Regions from separate parts of the Lysinibacillus sp. NPDC097231 genome, predicted to be linked through region 1. Evidence: riboswitches for the same ligand, from Rfam matches in the RefSeq annotation. Region 1 holds a riboswitch; each other region holds the start of a gene.

The links. A riboswitch is a leader RNA that binds a small molecule or an ion and turns the genes downstream of it on or off. The one in region 1 is predicted to bind cobalamin.
Region 2: linked by a shared signal. The riboswitch ahead of ACIQXF_RS18925 ((2Fe-2S) ferredoxin domain-containing protein) and the one ahead of ACIQXF_RS05130 (ABC transporter substrate-binding protein) in region 1 are both predicted to bind cobalamin.
Region 3: linked by a shared signal. The riboswitch ahead of ACIQXF_RS19200 (ABC transporter substrate-binding protein) and the one ahead of ACIQXF_RS05130 (ABC transporter substrate-binding protein) in region 1 are both predicted to bind cobalamin.

Annotation. Positions count from the first base shown of each region.
Region 1 covers NZ_JBIWDH010000005.1:15,192-19,479, reverse strand. The annotation lists gene ACIQXF_RS05135 (acyl-CoA dehydrogenase family protein) at 1-1,417, shown strand, start outside; cobalamin riboswitch at 1,475-1,658, shown strand; gene ACIQXF_RS05130 (ABC transporter substrate-binding protein) at 1,885-2,859, shown strand; gene ACIQXF_RS05125 (FecCD family ABC transporter permease) at 2,856-3,857, shown strand; gene ACIQXF_RS05120 (adenosylcobinamide amidohydrolase) at 3,854-4,288, shown strand, end outside.
Region 2 covers NZ_JBIWDH010000038.1:1,425-5,712, reverse strand. The annotation lists gene cobJ (precorrin-3B C(17)-methyltransferase) at 1-1,352, opposite strand, end outside; gene ACIQXF_RS18925 ((2Fe-2S) ferredoxin domain-containing protein) at 1,357-1,728, opposite strand; cobalamin riboswitch at 1,869-2,053, opposite strand; cobalamin riboswitch at 2,284-2,468, shown strand; gene ACIQXF_RS18920 (energy-coupling factor ABC transporter permease) at 2,720-3,466, shown strand; gene ACIQXF_RS18915 (energy-coupling factor ABC transporter substrate-binding protein) at 3,468-3,740, shown strand; gene cbiQ (cobalt ECF transporter T component CbiQ) at 3,772-4,288, shown strand, end outside.
Region 3 covers NZ_JBIWDH010000039.1:2,897-7,184, reverse strand. The annotation lists gene ACIQXF_RS19205 (GTP-binding protein) at 1-1,937, opposite strand, end outside; cobalamin riboswitch at 2,129-2,315, shown strand; gene ACIQXF_RS19200 (ABC transporter substrate-binding protein) at 2,483-3,469, shown strand; gene ACIQXF_RS19195 (precorrin-3B methylase) at 3,525-4,184, shown strand; gene ACIQXF_RS19190 (S9 family peptidase) at 4,286-4,288, shown strand, end outside.

The sequences.
Region 1 (4,288 bases):
TGGTTACAAAAAAACCATTGAAGAGACGTACAATACAGGCATAGTAGGCTATGTGCATAAAAATATTCCACAATTAGGACGAAAGGGCAACTATGTGTATAGCTTTGCTCAAGGGTATTTACTGTCCCATGCTGAGCCTGGCTTTTATTGTCCTGTAACTTTAACAATGGCAACGGCTTATTTACTCGATCATTACGCAAGTGATGAGGTGAAGGAGCGCTTTTTACCACATGTTTGTGCAACAGGCGATACTGAGCTTTATGAAGGAGCGACATTTTTAACGGAGCGTCAAGGTGGCTCAGATGTTGGTGCGAATGTTGTAGAGGCAAGACTGGAAGGAAATCAGTACCGTTTATATGGCGAGAAATATTTTGCATCCAATGCAGGGATGTGTGGAGTTGCCATGGTATTGGCACGTCTGAAGGGGGCACCGGCTGGCTCAAAAGGCTTAACTTTGTTTGCGGTTCCTTGGCATAAGGAGGATGGTACTGTTAATCATCTTCGTATTCGTCGTTTAAAAGATAAACTTGGCGTTAGAGCGGTACCTTCTGGTGAGGTTGAATTTGATGGTGCAGTAGCATATGTTGTAGGCGAGCCGAATAAAGGAATTTATTACATGCTAGAGGCACTTAATTTATCAAGGATTTGCAATGCTGTTGCCTCTATAGGCATTATGCGTCGAGGTTATTTAGAGGCAAAGCATTATGTAACAAATCGTTTTGCATTTGGGAAGCCTTTAACACAATATCCTATGATTCAGGACACACTAGGGAAATTTGCTGCCAAGCTTCATGTAGAAGTTGCCACAGTTTTTGATCTTATTCAGCTGTACGATAAAGTAACAACTGGACAGGGCAATGAACAAGACATCATTATGAATCGCTTAAATATTGCTATCATGAAAAGAGAAACGGCAGAGCAAGCTGTACATTATGCTAGTGAAGCCATTGAATTACATGGTGGAAATGGCTATATTGAAGATTTCGTTACACCTCGTTTATTAAGAGATGCACAGGTGCTTACTGTGTGGGAGGGAACTGCCAATATTTTGGCATTAGAACTAATTCGTTTAGTTGATAAGTTTCAGGCGCATGAATTATTTGTTCGCGTAATGCAGCAACGTTTAGAAAAACTTACGGACAGTCGACTGGTTAAAATTGTTGAGAAGCAATTAGTGAAACTAGAATCCACATTGCAAACATTTAGCTATTTAGATGAAGCAACGAAAACGTTTGAGGCAAAAGAGATTGCTGAAAAAATGGCACATTTATATGAAAGTGTTGTAGCAGTCGAATGGGCTCATAGATTTGGTGGAAAATATGATAAGCTAGCAGATATTTATTTAGAGCACACATGGGCATTACGAGAAATGGGTGCACCGATGAAAACGGTACAGTATTTTTTAGATATAGTTTAACTGTTTAGAAGTCGTCTCGAATGGAGGCGACTTCTTTCATTTTCATGTATAATACAATCAACTGAATATTATAAAGGTTCTTTACTTATGTAAAGTGAAAAGGGAAGTCGGTGAAACTCCGATGCGGTCCCGCCACTGTATGTGCGAGTTTTTTCAATCTACGCCACTGAAAATTTTCGGGAAGGCTTGAAAAAGCGTATGGAGCACGAGCCAGGAGACCTGCCTTTATAGAAACACGTTGCAGCCTACGAGGATAGGGTGGTGGATTTTGTATACATATTTTTGTGCAAATTTGCCCCCCTCATCTTATTGTGATGAGGGGTATTTGTTTTGTAAGATCGCTGTCGATAAATTTGAAAAAGTGGGCGATAAATTCACAATGTTCGTCGGTAACTAATCGAAATGTATCGATCAATCAGAAAAACAGGTCATAAAGATATACTTACAGATATACGAGGAGGATTAACATGAAGAAATTTTGGAAAATAGGATTATCAGCATTTTTAGCTATTGGCTTGCTTGCTGCATGTAATACAAAAGAGGCAACAAATGAAAAGCCGTTATCTTCTGAGCAACAAAAACAACAAGAGACATCAAAAGTGGACGAAGCAACATTCCCAATCACAGTTACGGACGCTACTGGCAAGGATATTACGCTTGAAGCCGCTCCAGAAAAAATAGTCTCTCTTATTCCAAGTAACACAGAAATTTTATTTGGACTTGGCTTAAATAATGAAATAGTTGGTGTAACAGACAATGACGATTATCCAGCGGAGGCAACTAAAAAAGAAAAGGTTGGCGGCATGGAATATAATGTTGAGCAAATTATTGCCCTAAAACCAGATATCGTTTTTGCTCATGAATCAAGTATGTCATTTTCTGAAGGAGCAATTGAACAGCTCGAAGCTGCGGGTGTGAAGGTTTTTGTTGTTACAAATGCGAAGGACTTTAATGAAACGTACACTACAATTGAACAACTTGGTCGTGCAACAGGGAAATTACCTGAAGCTGAAAAAATTATTGCTAATATGAAAGCCAAAGTGGAAGAGATTCAAGCAAAATTAGAAGGTGTTGAGCCAAAGAAAGTGTTTGTAGAAGCATCTGATGAGCCAGAAATTTATACTACTGGTAATGGTACATTTATGAATGTAATGCTTGATATGATTCACGCAGAAAATGTAGCTGCAGATTCAAATGACTGGTATAAAATCGATGCTGAACAAATTATCGTAAAAAATCCAGATGTCATTGTAGTGACATATAATTATGTACCTGATATTTTAACGAAAATTCCACAACGTGCAGGCTTTGAGACAATTAATGCCGTGAAAAATAAAGCAATAGTGCAAGTAGATGAAAATACGACAAGTCGTCAAGGTCCTCGTTTAGCAGATGGTCTTGAGGAATTAGCGAAAGCCATCTACCCAGAGGCGTTCAAGTGAGTAGAATAGTTACTGCCTATGTAACAGCCATTACGCTTCTTATCATAAGTATTTGGTGTGGCGTAGCTATAGGCTCGGTCCATATTCCACTAGAAGTATTGTGGAATAAGGCGGCTGATGAAACAGCTGCCAATATTTTATGGAAAATTCGTTTGCCACGAGTCTTGTTGGCAGGGCTTGTTGGGGCATCTCTTGCCATTGCAGGAGCAGCATTCCAAGGCCTATTAAAAAATCCTTTAGCTGACCCTTATACTTTAGGTGTTTCCTCAGGTGCATCAGTTGGCGCAGTAATGACGATTTTCTTCAGCATATCTATACCCGTAGTTGGCCTGTATGCACTACCAACGTTCAGTATGATAGGTGCAGTATTAACGATGGTAGCTGTCATGAGTTTTGCAAGAATGGTGGACCGTTCATTGAAAATGGAAACACTTATTTTAACAGGGATCATATTTAGTTCATTTTTAGGTTCTTTAATTTCCTTAATGATAGCATTATCTGGTGAGGAGTTACGACAAGTTATCGGATGGCTGCTCGGCTCAGTATCGATGCGGGGCTGGCCTTTTGTTCAGATGATTATTCCATTTGTAATAATTGGCTCTATTATACTTTGGACACAAAGAAGAGAACTGAATGTTCTGCTATATGGAGAGGAACGTGCAAAGCATTTAGGTGTCAATGTGAAGCGCAGTAAATATTTGATTTTAGTAGGTGGGTCAATGTTGACAGGAGCGGCGGTAGCTGTTTCTGGAACGATTGGTTTTGTGGGTTTAGTTGTACCGCATATGACAAGGATGATTTGGGGCTCAGATCATCGTCATTTATTGCCATTATCATTTTTAAATGGCGCAACTTTGCTGATTATATGTGATTTAATAGCGCGAACAATTATTATGCCAAGAGAGCTACCTATTGGTGTAATTACTGCATTTATTGGAGCGCCTGTCTTTTCCTATATTTTTTATCAGCAACGTAGAAGCAAGGGGGTACGGGCGTGATTGTTGTTGAACATCTTTCTGGTGGCTATGAAAACGTACCAATCGTTAAGGATATAAGTTTTACTGTTGAAAAAGGAAAAATACTAGGTATTTTAGGGCCTAATGGTAGCGGGAAATCCACATTGTTAAAAGTTATGAGCGGCATACTGCCAGCAACCACTGGCACTATATTAGTAGATGGTAAAAACATTAACACATACAATGCTCGGGCATTGGCAAAAAAAATGGCAGTATTGCCACAACTGCATGCGAATGCCTTTTCAAACAGTGTACGTGAGGCGGTATCACTTGGACGGTATCCACATCAAACAGGCTTCTTCTCTAGCTGGACTGAGCGTGATGAACAAGCAGTACAACATGCAATGGTTCAAACAGGTGTAAAACGCTATGAACAAGCACCAATGGAATTTTTGTCTGGTGGTGAGCAACAA
Region 2 (4,288 bases), on a different contig from region 1:
CCAATATTTAATGTTTTCGGTAATGACAAACCTCCAAGCTTTTCTTGAATTTCTTCGGCATATGGAATCGAATCGGTCTTTTCCCCATAACAGAAATCACAAGCCTTTAGTGACAGCACATCACCAATTGGTGCTAGTAAAAAGCCCACTTCATGGAGCTTTGCTGTAATCTCTTCTGGTTCAGTCGTTGGAATTTTCAAATGAATTTGATGGTCTGGTGTATACTCCATCGTTCCTTCTTCTCCAACTACCTCAGCTAACGTCATCATTTGTTGAGGCGTAAAAAACTTATTGGCTACCCCTGGACTAACAGCTAATTCAAAAATGGATTCAATTTGTTGTTGAACAAGCTTAGGTGTTATCTTTACGGCATCCGTTCCCTTCACCATCGCTAGAGCTTTTGTCGCCATTTCAAGTGATGTTTTTTTAGGATTTGGATCAGGTGTTATAGCTAAACTGGGCTGTATACGATTTGCATTTGGGTCTGTCGCAAAATCATTACGCGCTTGTCCTGTTTCTTGATTCATTGCCCATGGTTCATTTTCTTCTCTCAGACGTTGATGTGGTCGTAGCGGTTGTTTTTCTTCACCAAGTGTATATTTGCGCTGATATCCACGCGGTGTAATCATTTTATTGTCATAGAAGAACGTAGATGAATTCCCGATAATAACCGTTGTCAACATGCCGATATCATGTTTAAGCATTTCTGCTAAAGTGGTCATCGTAATTTCCTGGCGGTCACGATACGCGCTTTTGACAAGTCCCACCGGTGTATCTGGCGAACGATATTCTAATAAAATTCGCTGTGCCTCTACAATTTGTCTCGTACGACGACCACTCTTTGGGTTATAAAGTGCAATAACAAAATCCGCCATTGCAGCAGCTTCTACTCGTTTCGCAATTAAATTCCAAGGTGTTAAATGGTCACTCAAACTAATGGTACAGGCATCATGCATAATCGGAGCACCTAGTAAACTAGCACACGAATTAATAGCAGAAATACCTGGAACAATCTCTACCTCAACACCAGTTGCTTCTGTCCAACCTAGCTCGATTAATACCTCATACACTAATCCAGCCATTCCATAAACACCTGAATCACCACTGGAAATAACCGATACGATACTCCCTGCCTCCGCTTGGCGCACCGCTTCCTGTGCACGTGAAACTTCTTCTGTCATACCTGTACTAACGATCGCCTTGGCACTTACTAAATCCTGAATAAGCTCCACATAGGTTTTATAGCCAATGATCATATCACTTTGCTGTAATGCCTCTACAGCACGATGCGTAATATGATTAAAATCTCCAGGTCCAAAGCCAACTACGAAAATCTTCCCTTTTTGCGCCATGTTGTTACCCCTCTTTCACCTTTTCGATGCCTTTAATAGCTGTCGTTTGAGCTGTCCGCTGTAACGTACCTTCACGAAGTGTAAAGACATGCTCCTGATGTAATAGTTCATGCTGTAAATCTTGCACCAGGGCTCTTCCATGCTCCGTTGTCGGCACACGGTACCAATTCCCTTGTGGATAGGCAATGACAACACAAGCATCCTTGCATCTGCCATTACAACGTGTTCTTGTCGTATGTATTTCTTTATCAAGCGCTTGTATCTGTATTTCGTCACGGATAGCTTGGGTAATGTCCTCTGCATCTTTATTCATACAGCTACTGCCGTTGCAAATAAAAAGATGCGTTTTCATACCCTCTAAATTCCAAGTTGTCATCGTTGTTCTCCCCTCAAATACTTTTAGGAAAAAGAAAAAAACCTTTACTCTAGACGAAGAGTAAAGGTTTTGTAGAAGCTAAATAAAAACGAATATATACAGGTACTCGCTCTCGCTTCAACTTCTCCCTCCGAAAAGTTTACATGCATCATCATATAAGCAGGTTTCCTGACTTAAGCTTCCTTTTACTTTCGCGCCTTCCCAAGTTTCAAACTAGTGGCTTTTGCGATTTCATCAGCTATTACAGTAGCGGGGGCTGTATCGGATTCTCACCGATTTCCCTATTATCTCGAAGTAATCGAGCACTTATTGATGTTTTTATATTAAATTATATTTCTGGTAAATGAATAGAAAACTGTTTCTATCATAGTCTTATTATTTTAAAATTTCAATATTTCTTTTTTTATTTGTGACATTTTTATTAAAATACCCATCAAATATCCAAAGAGGGAACATTTTTAAAATTTTCTACATTGACATTTAATTTAAAAATTTTTTTCATAAAAAAGATAGCATATTTATGGAAAAGCGTGTTACACTTTGTCGTGAAATCTCACAATTTCATCTTTTTTCGGTGCGGAATGATAACCATTTCGCTTAAAAGGGAAGCCGGTTTAAGTCCGGCGCGGTCCCGCCACTGTACTAGGGAGTTTTATAGATGATGTCACTGTCAAAGAGATGGGAAGACCTATAAAACGATGAACTAAAGCCAGGAGACCTGCCGAAAAATATGTGATCGTTTCAGCCTACGAGGATGGGTGTGCGGCTAAGCAGATTAGAATTTTATTTGCTTTTTTAGCTATGCACTTTTCCAATTTCGGAGAAGTGCTTTTTTTTTATCTTTATTCAACAAATGTTTTCTGTAGCGAAAGCGAAGCGCCAGCAACAAATGTTTTCTGTGCGAAAGCGAAGCGCCAGCAACAATTACGCTAAGGCGAAATTGATTAACGCACGCTACAATCGAAAAAATTAAATGTGAGGAGGAGCAATATTGAAATTCTCTGGTTGGAAACTTAGTTATTTCTTACTGGCATTTTTATTCGTGCCAAATCGTGCATTCGCCATGCATATCATGGAGGGCTTTTTACCAATGGAATGGGCCATTTTTTGGTGGGTCATTTCGATTCCATTTATTATTTTAGGATTACGTTCAATTCGCAAAACAATTGATGAAAATCCTGAAACAAAAATGATACTAGGTCTATCAGGTGCCTTTGCATTTGTGCTTTCAGCATTAAAGATCCCGTCTGTAACGGGAAGTTGCTCGCACCCAACTGGTGTTGGGCTTGGTACTGTTCTTTTTGGACCATTGGCTATGAGTGTAATTGGAACAATCGTATTATTATTCCAAGCTTTACTTTTAGCACATGGGGGGCTTACAACTTTAGGTGCAAACGCCTTTTCCATGGCAATTGCTGGCCCGATAATTGCTTATTATGTATTTAAAGGCTCGCAAAAAATGGGTTTATCGTTTTCTGTAGCTGTGTTTTTAGCTGCAATGCTTGGTGATCTAGGTACATATGTTATCACTTCGGTACAACTAGCTCTTGCCTTCCCTTCTGAGGTAGGAGGCTTTATGGCTTCATTTACAAAGTTCGCTGGTATATTTGCGATAACTCAAATTCCGCTTGCTGTTAGTGAAGGGATTTTAACAGTAGTCGTGATAAATTTCTTGAAAAAATACAATGTGAGCGAATTAAAAGCCTTACGTGTTTTCTCAACAAAGGAGGCACACTAGAATGAAAAAAAATCTACTGTTATTAGCAATTGTTGTGTTATTGGCAATCATCCCACTTTTCGTACAAAAGGGAGCAGAATTTGAAGGGGCTGACGGTGAAGCGGAAGCAGCAATTGGTGAAATAAATGCTGACTACGAGCCATGGTTTGAAAGCTTATGGGAGCCACCAAGTGGTGAAATTGAAAGCTTATTATTCGCACTACAAGCTGCTATAGGCGCTGGTTTTATCGGCTATTTTATCGGCTTGATGCGCGGCAAACATAAAGAGGGTTAAGCCGATGTTACTCATTGACAAGTATGCATATTTGAATAAGCTAGTATCGATTCATCCGCTAGAAAAAATGACATTTTCCCTAGGATTACTATTATTGTCGCTTATCATGAGAGATGAACGGATTTCACTCATTACATTTATTGTAATGAGTGCTTTTATCATTGTAGGCGCAAAAATCCCTATTAAATATTACGTAAAATTACTATTGCTACCGGGATTTTTTTTACTGTCTAGCTTAGTGTCCATTTTAATTTCTATAGCGCCCTCGACAAGCACGCTCCCTACTTACATTTGGTCATTTTCTTTTAAAGGTCTGACCATTTTTGTCGGTAGCGCGAGCATAGAAACAGCAAAGCAGCTTTTCTTCATCGTTCTTGGTAGCATTAGCTGTTTATATTTTTTAATTCTCACGACATCCGTACAATCTATTTGTCATGTTCTGCGACAATGGCGGCTTCCCGTTTTATTCGTGGAGCTAGTAGAATTAACGTATCGTTTTATTTTTATTTTTCTAGACAGCATGCAAAAAATTCACCTCGCTCAGCAGG
Region 3 (4,288 bases), on a different contig from region 1:
TTCAGGCAATGCATTGCTGCTTGCGCTTCATCCCACGGAACGGAGTAGCCCTTGCCTTTTGCGCAAAAAATACTAGAGGACGAATACTCAGGATCGGCATTTTTATCGTAGCCAATTTGGGTAATAATTTCTTCTGTATTATGGCACGCATCATAGCCATCAAATTGTAGAGAGAGTGCACCTTTACCATTGGTGTAGGCAGCAAAGGTTGTGCTGTAGCTCATAAATGTTGCGACAGGGGCACGGCCCGTTAAAGTTACATCATTTTCTGTGATGATTGGCGTGCCAAATGTACCTGATGCTTGCTGGATATCGGTCATCATGCGACCGATAAAATCACTAGGGGCTTTGAGCTTAAAGCGGTAATAAGGCTCTAGTAGCACATTTTCTGCTTGTTCAAGTCCTTGTCGTAATGCACGGAAAGTGGCCTCTCGAAAATCGCCACCTTCTGTATGCTTAATATGTGCACGCCCTGTTAACAGGGTGAAACGGATATCTGTTACAGGAAAGCCTGTTAACAATCCGTGATGGTCGCGCTCGAAAAGATGTTTTTCAATGAGCCGCTGATGCCCAACCGATAAATCGTCTGCATGGCAAGCATTGATAAATGTATGACCAGTCCCACGTGTATTTGGCTCCATTAATAAATGGACTTCTGCATAGTGCTTTAATGGCTCAAAATGGCCGTAGCCTGTGACCGTTGTGGCGATCGTTTCCATATATAAAATTTGTGGCTCTCCGAATGACACGTCTAGTGAAAAACGGTTGTTGAGCACTTCGACAAGAACCTCGAGTTGGATGACACCCATAATATGTACATGAATTTCTTGAAATTTCTCATGCCAAACCACACGTAAGGAAGGCTCTTCCGCTTCAAGGACACGAAAAACTTTTAAGACTTCCTTAATATGCTGATCGCCGTCATATTGTACATTGGCCTGCAAGGTTGGCACTAATTCATAGGGCTGCGGGTTGCTAGAATGACCAATGCTAGCCCCAATGTTTGCTAGACTAAGCCCTTTTACTGCGAATATCTCCCCAGCTGTAACCTCTTGTACAGTTTCGTAACGACTTCCGTTATATAATCGAATCTCCGTCACTTTTTCGGTTACATCGCCAAACGAAAATTCATCACGAACATGTAACGTTCCTTGTAAAGCTTTGATAAAAGTTAAGCGTTGATGTCCATCATGGCGAATTTTAAACACTTCGCCTTGAAATGGTTTTTCAGTATTAAAATGTGTCTCCGTAAGTAATGGGAGCTGGGCTAGAAATTCCTTGATCCCTACATCTTTTAAAGCGGAGCCAGCAAAGCACAAAAAGGCCTTTTCCTGTTTAACCATCGCTTGGAGATGAGGTAGACAGCGAGAGCTTTCTAATGTTTCGCTAAGAAAAGCATCGAGAAGCTGCTCATCTCGTTCTGCGAGCCATTCCATCATGTCATAGGGAACGTTGTCAGAACGGAGCAGTTCATCTACTAATAATACATCCTCAGAGCAATCTTTTCGAAGCTGTGCCATAACACCTTCAACATTTGCACCTTCACGATCCGTTTTATTGATAAAGAAGAAGGTTGGCACATGATATTGGCGTAATAGTTGCCACACCGTTTCGGTATGACCTTGTACGCCCTCGACGGCACTAATAATAATGATGGCATAATCCATCACCCGAATAGCACGCTCCATCTCTGGAGAGAAATCGACGTGCCCAGGTGTATCGATTAATGTGTATGTATCGTTGCCAATCGTCATGCGGCCTTGCTCGGCAAAAATTGTAATACCTCGTTGACGCTCCAACTCATGATTATCCAGAAATGTATCCTGATGATCCACTCGTCCACGGGCCTGAATACTGTTTGTATGAAAAAGTAATTGCTCTGAAAATGTTGTTTTTCCTGCATCAACATGAGCGAGTACTCCAATCGTTTTATGCATAATAAAATCCTCGTTTCTATTCTTCGTTCGTTATTATTGTAACAGAATTAAGTTGAAAAATATTTCGTGTAAAATAGTTAGTGATGATGTCGGAATAGTGCTAAAATATTCATGATTATTATGAAATGGATTTTTTTGTGAGATTGCGAACAAAATTTTCTTCTGCTAGTCTAGCATTAACATTTCCAACAAAAATATAACAACCTATTGGTGCAAATGGCCTTTGTCATTTGCTTAAAAGGGAAATCGGTGCGAATCCGATGCTGTCCCGCAACTGTAAATGGGGAGTCTATACATGATGCCACTGTAGCCACGCTATGGGAAGGCGTATAGATGATGAACCTAAGCCAGGATACCTGCCAATATGTATTTTTTACTAGAAACCACGAGGATGGAGATAGTGAATAGGTTGAAGAAACCGTCTTTCACTATGCTTACCTCTTGGAAACAAGGGGATTTTTTTATGCCCTTTTTTAAAACGTACTTAGTAGCAAAGAAGTCTGCTGATTTCTTTCTATAGATTGCACAACAAAGGAGAAAAGGATATGAAGAAATGGAAAAGCATGTGGCTCGTCTTTGCCATAGCCCTGCTCGCTATATTGGGCGCGTGTAATGCGAAGGAAGGGGCTACACAGAGTGGGAAGATAGAGCCTTCACAAGCGGAAACGACAGAAATAACAATTGACAATAATGGTACAACTCAAGTATATAAAGAGGCACCCAAAAAAGCGATTAGCTTAAATCAGCATGTCACAGAAATTATGCTAGCTTTAGGCTTAGAGGATTCAATGGTAGGTACGGCGTATTTAGACGACAAAATCTATGAGCCGCTACAAGCTGCTTACGATAAAGTGCCAGTGTTAGCTGAACAATATCCCGCAAAGGAACAGGTCATCGATGCAGAAGCGGACTTTTTATATGGAGGCTGGAAAAGCGCCTTTGGAGAGAAAGGTGTTGGTACTCCGGAAGAGCTTGAGGCATTAGGAATTCACACGTATTTGCATACAGCCTCTAATATGACGAAACCAACTTTAGAAGATATTTTCACAGATATCCGAAATATCGCGAAAATTTTCCGTGTCGAGGATCATGGAGAAGCATTAATTGCACAAATGACGAAAGACGTTGATGATGTTCGTGCAAAATTACCTCAAAATGGAGAAAACCTACGTGTTTTAGTGTTTGACGGTGGTGATAAAGATGTCTTTACTGCTGGACAAAACTTTATGAATGAACTTGTGACCATTGCTGGCGGTAACAATGTTTTTGGTGATGTGGAATCGGGTTGGACAACTGTTTCCAAGGAAGATGCTGTGGATCGTAATCCCCAAGTGGTGGTTGTCATTGATTACGGAGAAACAACAGCAGAGGAAAAAATTAATTTCTTAAAAAATGATCCGGCATTAAAGGAAATAGCAGCAGTGAAAAATGAATGCTTTGTCATCCTACCATTATCAGCGGCGTCTGAGGGGGTTCGTGCTGCAGAAGCGATTCAAATTTTGGCAAAGGGCTTCTATCCTGACAACTTTTAAACTATCATTAGGAGCTAGCAATTTGCTAGCTCCTTTTTCATAAGGAGAGTTATCAATGAATGCATTTCGTTCGAATATACCAGACAAAACATTTGAAAAGCTAAATCACAATGGAGAATTTACACGTCTTGCTGTAAACCCAGGTATTATTAATAAACATTATACAGCACCGCAGTTTCAAACCATCGCTAAGGTCGTTGGGGACACTGGTGCCATCAAATATTCTGCATCCTACAGTATGTTATTGTCGATTCCAACTGTTGATGTAGCTAGAACAATAGAGGAGCTACAGGACGCTGGCTTGTATGTGGTTATGCCAGGCCCTATTGTATCGATGAAAGCCTGTGATTTTTGCGATGGCGATATGATGGAGGCAGCACCGATGACAGAAAAGCTCTATCATTCATTAGAAGGAACCGCTGTCCCGACAAGATTACGTGTCAACGTCAATGGCTGTGCATCTGCCTGCTATAATGCGGTTTATGATGATATTGGCCTTGTCTATCAAAAGGATAGCTTTGATGTCTATTTAGGGGCAGTGCCAATGGGGGCGAATGCACAAGCCGGGACGCTTTTTGCCAAAAAAGTGCCAGTTGACTGTATTGAAAGCCTTCTGCAAGAAATCATTTGTCTCTACAAGGAGCATGCTCGCCCAAATGAACCCTTTTATAAATTTTATCGTAGAACCAAATGTGCGGATTATTGGAAACTTTAATAATCTTTAATCATTTTTTATTTTCTGAGAAGGAATAATACTTAGAGTGTCTAAATATTGTACTATGTAATGAAATTTTCAACACAAAGGGGATATTAAATTTG